Regions from separate parts of the Streptomyces sp. NPDC002324 genome, predicted to be linked through region 2. Evidence: riboswitches for the same ligand, from Rfam matches in the RefSeq annotation. Region 2 holds a riboswitch; the other holds the start of a gene.
The links. Region 2 has a riboswitch for S-adenosylmethionine ahead of thrC (threonine synthase). Riboswitches for the same ligand answer to the same signal wherever they lie in the genome.
Positions count from the first base shown of each region.

Region 1: it holds a riboswitch for S-adenosylmethionine, as region 2 does, so the genes downstream of both, ACWCRJ_RS02040 (aminotransferase class V-fold PLP-dependent enzyme) here and thrC (threonine synthase) in region 2, are expected to answer to the same signal.

Region 1 is NZ_JBSFCF010000001.1:477,134-483,796, reverse strand. It holds gene qcrC (cytochrome bc1 complex diheme cytochrome c subunit) at 1-225, shown strand, start outside; gene qcrA (cytochrome bc1 complex Rieske iron-sulfur subunit) at 222-1,277, shown strand; gene qcrB (cytochrome bc1 complex cytochrome b subunit) at 1,274-2,914, shown strand; gene trpD (anthranilate phosphoribosyltransferase) at 3,071-4,135, shown strand; SAM riboswitch class IV at 4,426-4,540, shown strand; gene ACWCRJ_RS02040 (aminotransferase class V-fold PLP-dependent enzyme) at 4,658-6,019, shown strand; gene ACWCRJ_RS02035 (protein kinase domain-containing protein) at 6,105-6,663, shown strand, end outside.
Region 2 is NZ_JBSFCF010000006.1:183,273-189,935, reverse strand. It holds gene ACWCRJ_RS11515 (extracellular solute-binding protein) at 1-809, shown strand, start outside; gene ACWCRJ_RS11510 (DUF3263 domain-containing protein) at 1,072-1,299, shown strand; gene otsB (trehalose-phosphatase) at 1,316-2,176, shown strand; gene ACWCRJ_RS11500 (alpha,alpha-trehalose-phosphate synthase (UDP-forming)) at 2,211-3,629, opposite strand; gene ACWCRJ_RS11495 (glucosyl-3-phosphoglycerate synthase) at 3,915-4,859, opposite strand; SAM riboswitch class I at 4,991-5,137, shown strand; gene thrC (threonine synthase) at 5,155-6,447, shown strand; gene ACWCRJ_RS11485 (MoaD/ThiS family protein) at 6,576-6,663, shown strand, end outside.

The DNA.
Region 1 (6,663 bases), on a different contig from region 2:
ATGCCGTCCTTCCCCGAGACCACGCTGACGGAAGAAAACAAGAAGGACATCATCGCGTACCTCGACGCGGTCAACGGCGACGAAACCGTGGAGCCCGGTGGCCTCAGCCTCGGCGGACTCGGCCCGGTCAGCGAAGGTCTCTTCGGCTGGGTGTTCGGGCTCGGCGCGCTGATCGCCGTCGCCGTCTGGGTCGCCGCTCGGACCGCAAAGGCCAAGAAGTCATGAGTAGCCAAGAGATTCCAGAAGAGAACCTGCCCATCGAGCAGGACGCGCACGGCGCGGTGCAGGTCGCGGACGAGAGGAACCCCTTCTCGGACCCCGGCCTCCCGCCCCACGAGCACCGGGTCCAGGACATCGACGAGCGGGCCGCGAAGCGGTCCGAGCGGACGGTCGCCCTGATGTTCACGGTGTCGATGCTGGCCACCGTCGCCTTCATCGCCTCGTACCTCGTGATCGACGTGCACAAGTCGATCTACGTCTGGCCGATCGGTCACATCAGCGCGCTGAACTTCGCGCTGGGCATGACGCTGGGCGTCTCGCTGTTCTGCATCGGCGCGGGCGCGGTCCACTGGGCCCGCACGCTGATGTCGGACGTGGAGGTCGCCGACGAGCGTCACCCGATCGAGGCGGCGCCCGAGGTCAAGGCCAAGGTCCTGGCGGACTTCGCGGAAGGTGCCAAGGAGTCCGCGCTCGGCCGTCGCAAGCTGATCCGCACCACGATGTTCGGCGCGCTGGCCCTGTTCCCGCTCTCCGGTGTGATGCTGCTGGGCGGCCTCGGTCCGGCGCCCGGCACCAAGCTGCGGCACACCACCTGGGCCAAGGGCAAGAAGCTCCTCAACATGAACACCAACGAGCCGCTGCGTCCCTCGGACGTCGCGGTGGGGTCGCTGACCTTCGCCATGCCGGACGGCCTGAGCGAGCACGACCACGACTTCCAGAAGAACATCGCCAAGGACGCCCTGATGATCGTCCGGATCCAGCCGGACGACATCAAGGACAAGCGCGAGCTGGAGTGGTCCCACGAGGGCATCGTGGCGTTCTCGAAGATCTGCACCCACGTGGGCTGCCCGATCTCCCTGTACGAGCAGCAGACACACCACGTGCTCTGCCCCTGCCACCAGTCCACCTTCGACCTCGCCGACGGCGGCCGGGTCATCTTCGGCCCCGCGGGTCACGCCCTTCCGCAGCTGAGGATCACCGTCGGTGAAGACGGCTACCTCGAAGCGGTCGGCGACTTCGACGAGCCCGTCGGTCCTGCCTTCTGGGAGCGCGGATGAGCACTACGACCACCACCGGTTCGCGCGACAGGCGCGATAAGGCACCGGCCGGCGAGCGCGTCGCCGACTGGGCCGACGGCCGGCTCGGGATCTACTCCCTGGCCAAGTCCAACATGCGCAAGATCTTCCCCGACCACTGGTCGTTCATGCTGGGTGAGATCTGCCTGTACAGCTTCATCATCATCATCCTCACGGGTGTGTACCTGACGTTGTTCTTCCACCCGTCGATGAACGAGGTGGAGTACCACGGCCCGTACGTCCCGCTGCAGGGCCAGCTGATGTCCGAGGCGTTCAACTCGACCATGCACATCTCCTTCGAGGTGCGCGGTGGTCTGCTGATCCGGCAGATCCACCACTGGGCGGCGCTGATCTTCCTCGCCGGCATGTTCGTGCACATGATGCGCGTGTTCTTCACGGGAGCGTTCCGCAAGCCGCGTGAGGTCAACTGGCTGTTCGGCTTCCTGCTGTTCGTCCTCGGCATGTTCACCGGCTTCACCGGTTACTCGCTCCCGGACGACCTGCTCTCCGGCACCGGTGTCCGCTTCATGGAGGGCGCGGTCCTGTCCGTGCCGATCGTCGGCACGTACCTGTCGTTCTTCCTCTTCGGCGGAGAGTTCCCGGGCGGCGACTTCGTGGCCCGCTTCTACTCGGTCCACATCCTGCTGCTGCCGGGCATCATGCTCGGCCTGCTGGTGGCGCACCTGATCCTGGTCTTCTACCACAAGCACACGCAGTTCGCGGGCCCCGGCAAGACGAACAACAACGTCGTCGGCATGCCGCTGCTCCCGGTGTACATGGCGAAGGCCGGAGGCTTCTTCTTCCTGGTCTTCGGCGTCATCGCGGTCATCTCGGCGATCGCCACGATCAACCCGATCTGGACCATGGGCCCCTACCGGCCGGACCAGGTGTCCACCGGCGCCCAGCCCGACTGGTACATGGGCTTCTCCGAGGGCCTGATCCGTGTCATGCCGGGCTGGGAGATCAACTTCTGGGGCCACACGCTCGTCCTGGGCGTGTTCATCCCGCTGGTGATCTTCCCGCTGGTCCTGGTCGCGATCGCGGTCTACCCGTTCATCGAGTCCTGGGTCACCGGCGACAAGCGCGAGCACCACATCCTGGACCGCCCGCGCAACGTCCCGACCCGTACGGCCTTCGGTGTCGCGTGGATCACCTGGTACATGGTCCTGCTGATCGGTGGTGGAAACGACCTCTGGGCGACCCACTTCCACCTGTCGATCAACTCGATCACCTGGTTCGTCCGGATCGCGTTCTTCGTGGCCCCGGTGGTCGCGTTCGTCGTCACCAAGCGCATCTGCCTCGGCCTGCAGCGCCGGGACAAGGACAAGGTGCTGCACGGTCGGGAGACCGGCATCATCAAGCGTCTGCCGCACGGTGAGTTCATCGAGGTCCACGAGCCGCTCAGCCAGGAGCAGCTGCACACGCTCACGGCGCACGAGCAGTACGCGCCTGCCGAGATCGGTGCCGCGGTCGACGAGAACGGTGTCGCCCGCAAGATCACGCGCCTGTCGAAGCTCCGCGCCAAGCTGAGCAAGGGCTACTACGGCGAGGACAACCAGATCGCCAAGCCCACCGTCGAGGAGTACAAGGAGATCACGAGCGGCCACGGCCACCACTGATCGTCCCGCTTCGCCACACCACGGTCGAAGGGCCCCCGTCCGATCTTCGGACAGGGGCCCTTCGCCGTGCTCCGACCTGGATAGGGTGGGCGCATCAGTGATTTCACGATCCGCGCGGCCCTTTCCCGCCCGCGGTGACGACACCCAGGAGCGGCTATGAGCGCTGTGACCCCCGCTGGAGGCGACACCGCGGCGGGCCGTTCCTGGCCGGCGGTACTGAACGCGCTGCTGTCCGGGCACGACCAGGACGCCGGTGCCACCTTCTGGGCGATGGACCAGATCATGCGCGGCGAGGCGACGGACGCGCAGATCGCCGGGTTCGTGGTGGCGCTGCGGGCCAAGGGGGAGACCGTCGACGAGATCACCGGTCTCGTCGACGCGCTCTACGAGCACGCCAACGTGATCGAGGTGGCCGGGGAGACGGTCGACATCGTCGGCACGGGCGGGGACGGCGCCAAGACGGTCAACATCTCCACGATGTCGTCGATCGTCGTCGCCGGTACGGGCGCGAAGGTCGTCAAGCACGGGAACCGGGCCGCGTCGTCGGCCTCCGGCGCGTCCGATGTGCTGGAGAAGCTGGGCGTCAATCTGGAGCTGACGCCGAAGCGGGTGGCCGAGGTCGCCGACGAGGCCGGGATCACCTTCTGCTTCGCGGTGAAGTTCCATCCGGCGCTGCGTCATGTAGCCGCCGCGCGGGGCCAGTTGGGCATCCGGACGGTCTTCAACGCGCTCGGCCCGCTGGCCAACCCCGCGAAGGTGCGCGCCCAGGCCGTCGGTGTCGCCGACCCCCGGATGGCCCCCATCATGGCGGGCGTCTTCGCCGGGCGCGGCAACTCCTCGCTGGTCTTCCGGGGCGACGACGGTCTCGACGAGCTGACGACGACGGCGACGTCACGGGTGTGGGTCGTCCGCGAGGGCAAGGTCACCGAGGAGGCCTTCGACCCGCGCGACGTGGGGCTGGAGCTGGTGCCCGTGGAGGCGCTGCGGGGGGCCGACGCGTCGTACAACGCGGATGTCGCGCGCCGGTTGCTGGGCGGCGAGACCGGGCCCGTGCGGGACGCGGTGCTGCTGAACTCGGCGGCGGCGCTGGTGGCGTTGTCGCCGACGTCCGGGCCGCTGGCGGAGCAGTTGCGGGACGGGATGGCCAGGGCCGCGGAGTCGATCGACTCGGGGGCGGCGCGACAAGCTCTCGAACGGTGGGTCGCTGCCACCAACCGGTAGTTCGTCGGGCGCGGGCCCGGTGGGGCTTCTCGCGCAGTTCCCCGCGCCCACGAGGCATCAGGCCCTGCGGGCCTGAAAGACGGAGGTCGGGCGGGCGAAGGACGGGCGTCGGGCGGGGAGAGGCACGGGGCGCAGCCCCTGCTTCTCAGGGGCGCGGGGAACCGCGCGAGAAGCCCCCACCGGACCCGCACCCGCCGACGAAGCCCGTGCCCTCGACCCGTCACGCGCCCCATTCCGCGATCCGGACACGAGTTGCGGCACGCCGATCACTTCACGTACGTTCCTGATCAGGTCATGAGTGACAGCCCAAAGCCCCGGCTGGCTGTCCGGCAACCCTCCGTCGTGGCGGGGTGCCCCGGGTGAAGACCGGGCCGTAGGCAGCGAGGTCTACGGCAAGCGCGGCTTCGAGGGAGTCTTCCGTGAGCAAGCGAATGCGATAGGGCCGCCGAGCCCCGCCTCCGCGCACCCTTTTCTCTTTTCTCCGCATGCCCTCTTTCGGCATGCCCCTCACGGGAGTTCGCCATGTCTGTCTCCACCCTTGCCGCCGACCGTGCCGTTTGTGCCCCGCTGCCCGTTCTGGGCCGGGATGTCACCGTCCCCCTCGTCACCGGTGGCGAGGTCACCTACGCCGCCCTCGACTACGCCGCCAGCGCCCCGGCCCTGCAGCGCGTGTGGGACGACGTGGCGGCGTACGCGCCCTACTACGGCAGCGTCCACCGCGGTGCCGGCTACCTCTCCCAGCTGTCGACCGACCTCTTCGAGAACGCCCGCAGGACCGTCGCGGAGTTCCTCGACTGCCGGGCCGACGACCAGCTGGTCTTCACCCGCTCCACGACGGACTCCCTGAACCTTCTGGCCGGGGCCCTGCCCGCCGACTGCCAGGTCTTCGTCTTCGAGACCGAGCACCACGCCTCGCTGCTGCCCTGGCGCGACGCCCGGGTGACCTACCTGGACGCGCCGCGCACGCCCGGGCAGGCCGTGGCCACCCTGGAGGCCGCGCTGGCCGGGCGTGACCCGCACGGGCCGGCGCTGGTGTGCGTCACCGGTGCCTCGAACGTCACCGGGGAGATCTGGCCGGTGCGCGAACTGGCCGCCGCCGCGCACGCGCACGGCGCGCGGATCGTGCTCGACGCCGCCCAGCTGGCGCCCCACCACCCCGTCTCCGTACAGGAGTTGGACGTGGACTGGGTCGCCTTCTCGGGACACAAGCTGTACGCGCCGTTCGGGTCCGGCGTGCTCGCCGGGCGCGCCGACTGGCTGCGTGCGGCCGACCCGTATCTCGCGGGCGGCGGCGCCAGCCGCAAGGTGACCCGGCGGACGGACGGCGGCGTGGACGTCCAGTGGCACGAGAGCGCCGCCCGCCACGAGGCCGGCTCGCCCAACGTCATCGGCGTCCACTCCATCGCCTCCGCCTGCAAGGCCCTCACCGAGGCCGGGTTCGACACGCTGGTCGCCCGGGAGCGGTATCTGATCGACGCCGTACGGGCCGGGCTCGCCGAGGTGCCCGAGGTGCGGACCCTCTCCCTCTTCGGGGACGACGCCCCGCGCGTCGGCGTCCTCTCCTTCGTCGTCGAGGGCTGGAACAGCTCCCACTTCGCCGCCGCCCTCTCCGCCGAGTACGGCATCGGCGTACGCGACGGCCTCTTCTGCGCCCACCCCCTCGTCCGTACCCTCCTCGGCAGCGATCCGCAGAACCAGGGCGAGTGCGGCGCGCCCGAGGCGGAGCCCGGCGAGCGCTCCCTCAACGCGATCCGGGTGAGCTTCGGCGCGGGCACTCCCGACGAGCACGTGGAGCGCTTCGTGCGCGCCGTGAAGGAACTCGTACGGGACGGCGCGAAGTGGAACTACCGTACGGAGAACGGCCGTTGTGTTCCGGCCGTCTGACCCGAACCGGCTGATCCCCTGACGTGTCCCCGACGTATACGCTCCCCTCGGCAGCCGAACGGTGGCGGTGGACAGGGGAGCACGGGTGCACGGGGTGCGGGCACTGCGCGAGACGGACCCTCGGCGGATAGGCCCCTACGAGGTGCGGGGCAGGCTCGGCGCGGGCGGTATGGGCGAGGTCTACCTCGCCGAGGCGAGCACCGGGGCGCTGGTGGCCGTGAAGGTGGTGCGGGGCGAGCACGCCGAGGACCGCACCTTCCGGGCCCGCTTCCGGCACGAGGTGCGCGCCGCGCGGTCCGTCGGCGGGAACGGCACGCACACCGCACGGGTCGTCGACGCGGACACCGAGGGCGAACGGCCCTGGATGGCGACGGAGTTCGTCGACGGGCCGAACCTCCGCGACGCCGTCCTCGACCGGGGGCCGCTGCCCGAGGAGGCGGTGCGCGTGCTGGCCGCCGCGCTCGGCGGGGCCCTCACCGCCATCCACGCCCAGGGCATGGTCCACCGCGATCTCAAGCCGTCCAACATTCTGCTGGCGGCCGACGGCCCGCGCGTCATCGACTTCGGGATCGTACGGGCGCTGGAGGGCACGGCCCTGACCCGCACCGGGACCGTCGTCGGCTCGGCCGGCTATGTCTCGCCGG
Region 2 (6,663 bases):
ACAACAGGAAACTCTTCGCCGAGGCGGGCATCGACCGCGCCCCGCGCAGCTGGAACGAGCTGGCCGCCGACGCCGAGGCGCTCGACGGGGCCGGGGTCGGCACCCCGTACGCGCTGCCGCTCGGGTCCGAGGAGGCGCAGGCCGAGACCATGCAGTGGCTGTTCAGCGGCGGGGGCGGCTACACCGACAACGTCGGCACCTACCGGATCGACTCCGACGACAACGTCCGGACCTTCACCTGGCTCAAGGACAAGCTCGTCGACAAGGGCCTCACCGGGCCCGTCGCCCCTGCCGAACTCAACCGCGCCGACGCGTTCGCGGCGTTCGCGCGCGGCGAGGTCGGCATGCTCAACGGGCACCCCAGCCTGATGAAGATGGCCGCCGACAAGGGGGTCGAGTACGGGACGGCCCCCATGCCGGGGCGTGACACGCGCAAGCACGCGACCATGGGGGTCGCCGACTGGATGATGGCCTTCAAGCAGAACGGGCACGAGGACGAGATCGGTGACTTCCTCGACTTCGTCTACAGCGACGAGAACGTGCTCGACTTCTCCCGGGAGTACGACCTGCTGCCGGTGACCGCGTCCGCGTCCGAGGCTATGGCGGGGGACAAGGGCGACGCGGAGCTGGGGCCCTTCCTCGACGCGCTGCCCAGCGCGGAGCTGTATCCGGTCGGCAAGACGTCCTGGGCGGATGTCAGTGCGGCGCTGAAGGAGCAGATCGGGCGGGCGGTGCGGCCTGACGCGAAGCCGGCGACCGTGCTCGGTGAGCTGCAGCAGACGGCGACTGTCGCTGATCGGGAGGAGTAGGGCGGCCTGGGGGTCGGGGGGCGCGACATGGGGTGGGGGTGCGGGTGCGTCGGCGGGTGCGGCTCGGTGGGGCTGCTCGCGCAGTTCCCCGCGCCCCTGAAAGACACGGCCCCTGCGGGCCTGAAGACCCAGCTCCCGCAGCCCTGCTTTTCAGGGGCCCGGGGAACTGCGCGACCAGCCCCCCCCACGCACCCGCGCCCGGCAACGCACCCACCCCGCCCCACCCCCTCGCGTTGTCACACCCCTCCGTTACGGTCGTCGCATGGACGAGCTGGGCACCCGGGAGCAGGCGATCCTCGCCGTGGAGCGGCAGGGGTGGGAGGGGCCGGGGGCCAAGGAGCGGGTCATCCGGGAGCGGCTCGGTCTGGCGCCGGTGCGGTACTACCAACTGCTCAACGCCCTGCTCGACGACCCCCGCGCCCTCGCCCACGACCCGGTCACCGTCAACCGGCTGCGAAGAGTCCGGGAGGCACGCCGGGCCGAGCGATGACGGATAGGGTCGAACCATGGGCAGCCACAAGGACGCAGAGAACCCCAAGGCCACCTTGCCGACACCCGTGACCCCGGCCGGGCGGGACGCGCTGGACGCGATCCTCGACCGCCCGAGCGGCACGGTGATCGCGCTCGACTTCGACGGCACGCTCGCCCCGATCGTCCCCGACCCCGAGCAGGCCCGCGCCCACCCCGACGCGGTCGCCGCCCTCGCCGCCCTCGCCCCCAAGGTCGCCTCCGTGGCCGTGGTGACCGGCCGCCCGGCGGCCGTCGCCGTCCGCCACGGCGGCTTCGCCGGTGTCCCCGGGCTGGAGCGCCTCGTCGTCCTCGGCCACTACGGCGCCGAACGCTGGGACGCCGTCACCGGCACGGTCAGCGCCCCCGCCCCGCACCCCGGTGTCGCGGCGGTCCGCGCGGAGCTGCCCGGCTTCCTGGACGGCGTCGGCGCGTGGCAGGGGACCTGGATCGAGGAGAAGGGACGGGCGGTCGCCGTCCACACCCGCCGCGCCGGCGACCCCCAGGCCGCCTTCGACGCACTGCGCGCCCCGCTCACCGACCTCGCCGCCCGGCACGGCCTCATCGTCGAACCCGGCCGCATGGTCCTCGAACTCCGCCCCCCGGGCATGGACAAGGGCGTCGCCCTCCGCGAGTACCTGGCGGAAACCGCCGCCGAATCCGTCCTCTACGCCGGTGACGACCTCGGCGACCTCCCCGCCTTCGCCGCCGTCGAGAAACTCCGCACCGAGGGCACGCCCGGCCTCCTGGTCTGCAGCGGCAGCGCGGAGGTCACCGAACTGTCGGAGCGGGCCGACCTGGTGGTGAACGGCCCGGAGGGGGTCGTCCGCCTCCTGGCGGGCATCGCCGGGCACGTATAGCGAGGAGACGAGGAGAGGGCCCGGCCTCCCGTAGCTACCGGGCCTCCTCCAGCGCCCTCAGCTGGTCCAGGAACCACTGCGTGGGCGGCAGCGCGGTGGCCGCCGCGACCAGCCGCTTGCCCCGCTCCGCCCGCTCGGCCGCCGGCAGGTTCAACGCCTCGTCCAGCGCGGCCGCCGTACCCACCACGTCGTACGGGTTCACCACCACCGCGTCGTCCCCCAGCTCCTCGTACGCCCCGGCCTCCCGCGACAGCACCAGCACGCACCCCCGGTCGGAGATCACCGGCACCTCCTTGGCGACGAGGTTCATGCCGTCGCGGATGGGGTTCACCAGGGCCACGTCCGCGAGACGGTACGCGGCGAGGGAGCGTGCGAAGTCGTCCTTGAGGTGGAGGATGACCGGGGTCCAGTCCGGTGTCCCGTACAGCTCGTTGATGTCGTCCGCGACGCGCTGGACCTCGGCCATGTAGTCCCGGTACACCGCGAGGTCCTGGCGCGACGGGTACGCGAAGGCGACATGCACGACGCGCTCGCGCCAGGTCGGCCGGTCGTCGAGGAGCTGCCGGTAGGCGTGCAGGCCGCGCACGATGTTCTTCGACAGCTCGGTGCGGTCGACGCGGACGATCGTGCGGCGCGGGGTGCCGTCGGGCGCCGTGCCGATCTGCTCCCGCAGCGTGACGATGCGCTCGTCGACGTCCCGCTGGTGGGCGCGGGTCCGCAGGAACTCGGCGTCGGCGCCCAGGCCGTGCACGCCGATCCTCGTGCCGGACGTGGCGTCGGGGCCGAGGACGGCGTGACAGCAGGCGGTGAACGCGTCCGCCCACCGCCGGGTGAGGAACGCGGCGCGGTCGGCGCCGAGGATGCCGTCGAGCACCTGTGCGGCGATGTCGTCGGGGAGCATCCGGAAGTAGTCGACGGGCGCCCACGGGGTGTGCGAGAAGTGGCCGATGCGCAGGTCGGGGCGGAGTTCGCGCAGCATGCGGGGGACCAGGACCAGGTGGTAGTCCTGCACCAGGACGGCCGCGCCGTCCGCCGCCTCGTCGGCGAGCGCCTCGGCGAAGGCGCGGTTGTACGTCTCGTACGCCGCCCACTGCCGCCGGAACTCCGCGTCGAAGGCCGGTTCCAGGGGGGTCTGGTAGAGCATGTGGTGCACGAACCACAGCGTGGAGTTGGCGACGCCGTTGTACGCGTCGTGGTGCACGTCGGCGGGGATGTCGAGCATGCGCACGCCCGGTTCGCCGATGCCGCGTCGTACGGCCTCGCGGTCGCCGTCGCCCAGGGCGGAGCAGACCCAGACGGCGCCGGAGGACGGGTCGATCGCGGAGAGGCCCGAGACGAGACCGCCGCCGCCGCGCTTCGCGCCGAGTGTGTCGGTCCTCTCGTCCAGCGTGTAGGTGACGGGTCCCCGGTTGGACGCGACGAGTACGTGGGCCGAGCCGTGCGTTGATGCCATAAGGCTCAACCTAGCCCGGGGGTTCGGAGGTCAAACGTGCGGTTCGGCCGTATACAGGAGTGCCTCGGGGGGTGGGGGGTGCGGGTGCGTCGGCGGGTGCGGGTCCGGTGGGGCTTCTCGCGCAGTTCCCCGCGCCCCTGAAAAGCAGGGGCTGCGCCCCGTGCTTTTCAGTGCCGACGCCGGCACCTTGCAGGCCCGCAGGGGCCTGGGCTTTTAGGGGCGCGGGGAACTGCGCGAGAAGCCCCACACACTCGCACCCGGCGACGAAAACCGCACCCCCTCCCCCTATGCCGCCTTCCGCTCCGCGTACTCCGCGATCTCCACCATCGGCGGCCGTTCCTCCAGGTCCACCGAGTACGTCCGCGGCTCGAACCCCTCCCGTCCGCGCTCGAACTGGGTCAGGACGGGACGGATCAGGTGGCCGCGGGCCAGTCGGAGCTGGGCCGTGCGGTAGATCGCCGCGGACATGCGGCCCAGCGCCTGCCCGTCCTGGTGGCGGTGTTTGCGGACGCCCACGTCGACCTGGGACAGGGCGTCGAGGCCGACCAGGTGCAGCGCGTCGACCAGCATGCCCAGCTCCACGCCGTAGCCGACGGGGAACGGGAGCCGCTCCAGGAGGGAGCGGCGGGCCGCGTACTCGCCGCCGAGGGGCTGGACGAAGCCGGCCAGCTGGGGCCAGTGCATGTTGAGCAGGGGGCGGGCCATGAGTTCCGTCACACGGCCGCCCTGGCCGGCGGCGGAGCCGAGGGGACGGTCGTACATCGCCTTGACGAGGTCGACACCGGGGTCCGTCAGCAGCGGGCCGACGATCCCGGAGACGAAGTCGGACGAGAACTCCCTGAGGTCCGCGTCGATGAAGCAGACGACGTCACCGCTCGTGACGAGCAGGGACCGCCACAGGACCTCGCCCTTGCCGGGCACGGCCGGGACGCGGGGCAGTATGTCGTCGCGGTGGACGACCCGCGCGCCGGCCGCCGCCGCGACCTGCGACGTCCGGTCGGTGGAGCCGGAGTCGACGACCACGATCTCGTCGACGAGCGGGACCTGCCGCATGAGGTCGTGGCGGATGATCGCGACGATGTCGCCGACGGTCTCCTCCTCGTTCAGTGCGGGCAGGACCACGCTGACCGACTGGCCGCAGGCGCGTTTGGCGGCCATGATCCTGTGGAGCGGGCGGTCGGCCATGGACCAGGAGCGGGTACTCAGCCAGCGCTCGACTTCCTTCAGCACAGTGCGCGGCTCCTCTGCGTTCATCTCGCGGTTCGGACGGCTCTCTCAACTGTCCTGGCCTTCGGTTACAGTCTTGGACAACGCTGGTGACCATCGCATGTCGGTGCCCGTCGGCGTATACAACCAAATACCGCTCATCCAGAGGGGCAGAGGGATACGGCCCGATGAAGCCCCGGCAACCCTCCAGCCGGTCTGACCACGTTGTCGTGGTGAGGCTCCCGGCTCGGGAAGGTGCCAAATCCGTCTCACGGCGAAGTGCGTCGTGAGGAAGATGAGGAGAAAGGGCCTCGCCTCCATGGCTGCGCAGACTGTTGCAAGCACCACCGATTCCACCTCCACAGTAGACCTCGGGCCCGCCGCCGCCCTGAGCTGTCGGGAATGCGGTCACCGGGTACCGCTCGGACCGGTCTTCGCCTGTGAGGAGTGTTTCGGGCCTCTGGAGATCGCGTACGACTACTCCGCGTACGACACGGAGGAGCTGCGGAAGACGATCGAGTCCGGCCCCGCGAACATCTGGCGGTACGCGCCCCTGCTGCCCGTCCCGGCCGACGTGGCGACCAAGCCGAACATCAACCCCGGCTGGACCCAGCTCGTCAAGGCCGACAACCTGGCCGCCGCGCTCGGCGTCGACGCCGGCAAGCTGTTCATCAAGGACGACTCGGGCAACCCGACGCACTCCTTCAAGGACCGTGTCGTGGCCCAGGCGCTGGAAGCCGCCCGCGCCTTCGGCTTCACCACCCTCTCCTGCTCCTCCACGGGCAACCTGGCCGGTGCCGTCGGCGCCGCCGCAGCCCGTGCCGGCTTCCGGTCCTGCGTGTTCATCCCGCACGACCTGGAGCAGGGCAAGGTCGTCATGGCCGCGGTCTACGGCGGCGAGCTGGTCGGCATCGAGGGCAACTACGACGACGTGAACCGCTTCTGCTCCGAGCTGATCGGCGATCCGGCCGGCGAGGGCTGGGGCTTCGTGAACGTCAACCTGCGGCCGTACTACGCGGAGGGCTCCAAGACCCTGGCGTACGAGATCTGCGAGCAGCTCGGCTGGAAGCTGCCGGACCAGCTGGTCGTGCCGATCGCCTCCGGGTCGCAGCTCACGAAGATCGACAAGGGGCTGCAGGAGCTGATCAAGCTCGGACTCGTCGAGGACAAGCCGTACAAGATCTTCGGTGCGCAGGCCGAGGGGTGCTCGCCGGTGTCGGTGGCCTACAAGGCCGGCCACGACGTCGTGCGGCCGCAGAAGCCGAACACCATCGCCAAGTCGCTCGCGATCGGCAACCCGGCGGACGGGCCGTACGTGCTCGACATCGCACGGCGGACCGGTGGGGCCGTGGAGGACGTGACGGACGAGCAGATCGTCGAGGCGATCAAGCTGCTCGCCCGGACCGAGGGGATCTTCGCGGAGACCGCCGGCGGCGTGACCGTCGGCGTCACGAAGAAGCTGATCGAGGACGGCGTCCTCGACCCGACGCTGACCACGGTCGTCCTCAACACCGGGGACGGTCTCAAGACGCTGGACGCGGTGGCCGGGACCGGCCTGACCGCGACCATCCGGCCCAGCCTCGATTCGTTCCGAGAGGCCGGTCTCGCGTAAGCAGGACCCGTCAGCAAGTCGTTCGGCTGCGGGTAGGCGGGGCTTGTCGCGCCCACGCGGCGGTAGCCGCACATGGAACACGGCCCCGCGCCCCTTAGGTTCGCTGCACTCCCCGGAGGTTTCCCATCATGTCCGTCAACGTCCGCATCCCCACCATCCTTCGCACCTACACCGGCGGTCAGGCCGAGGTCAGTGCCGAGGGCGGCACCCTCGCCG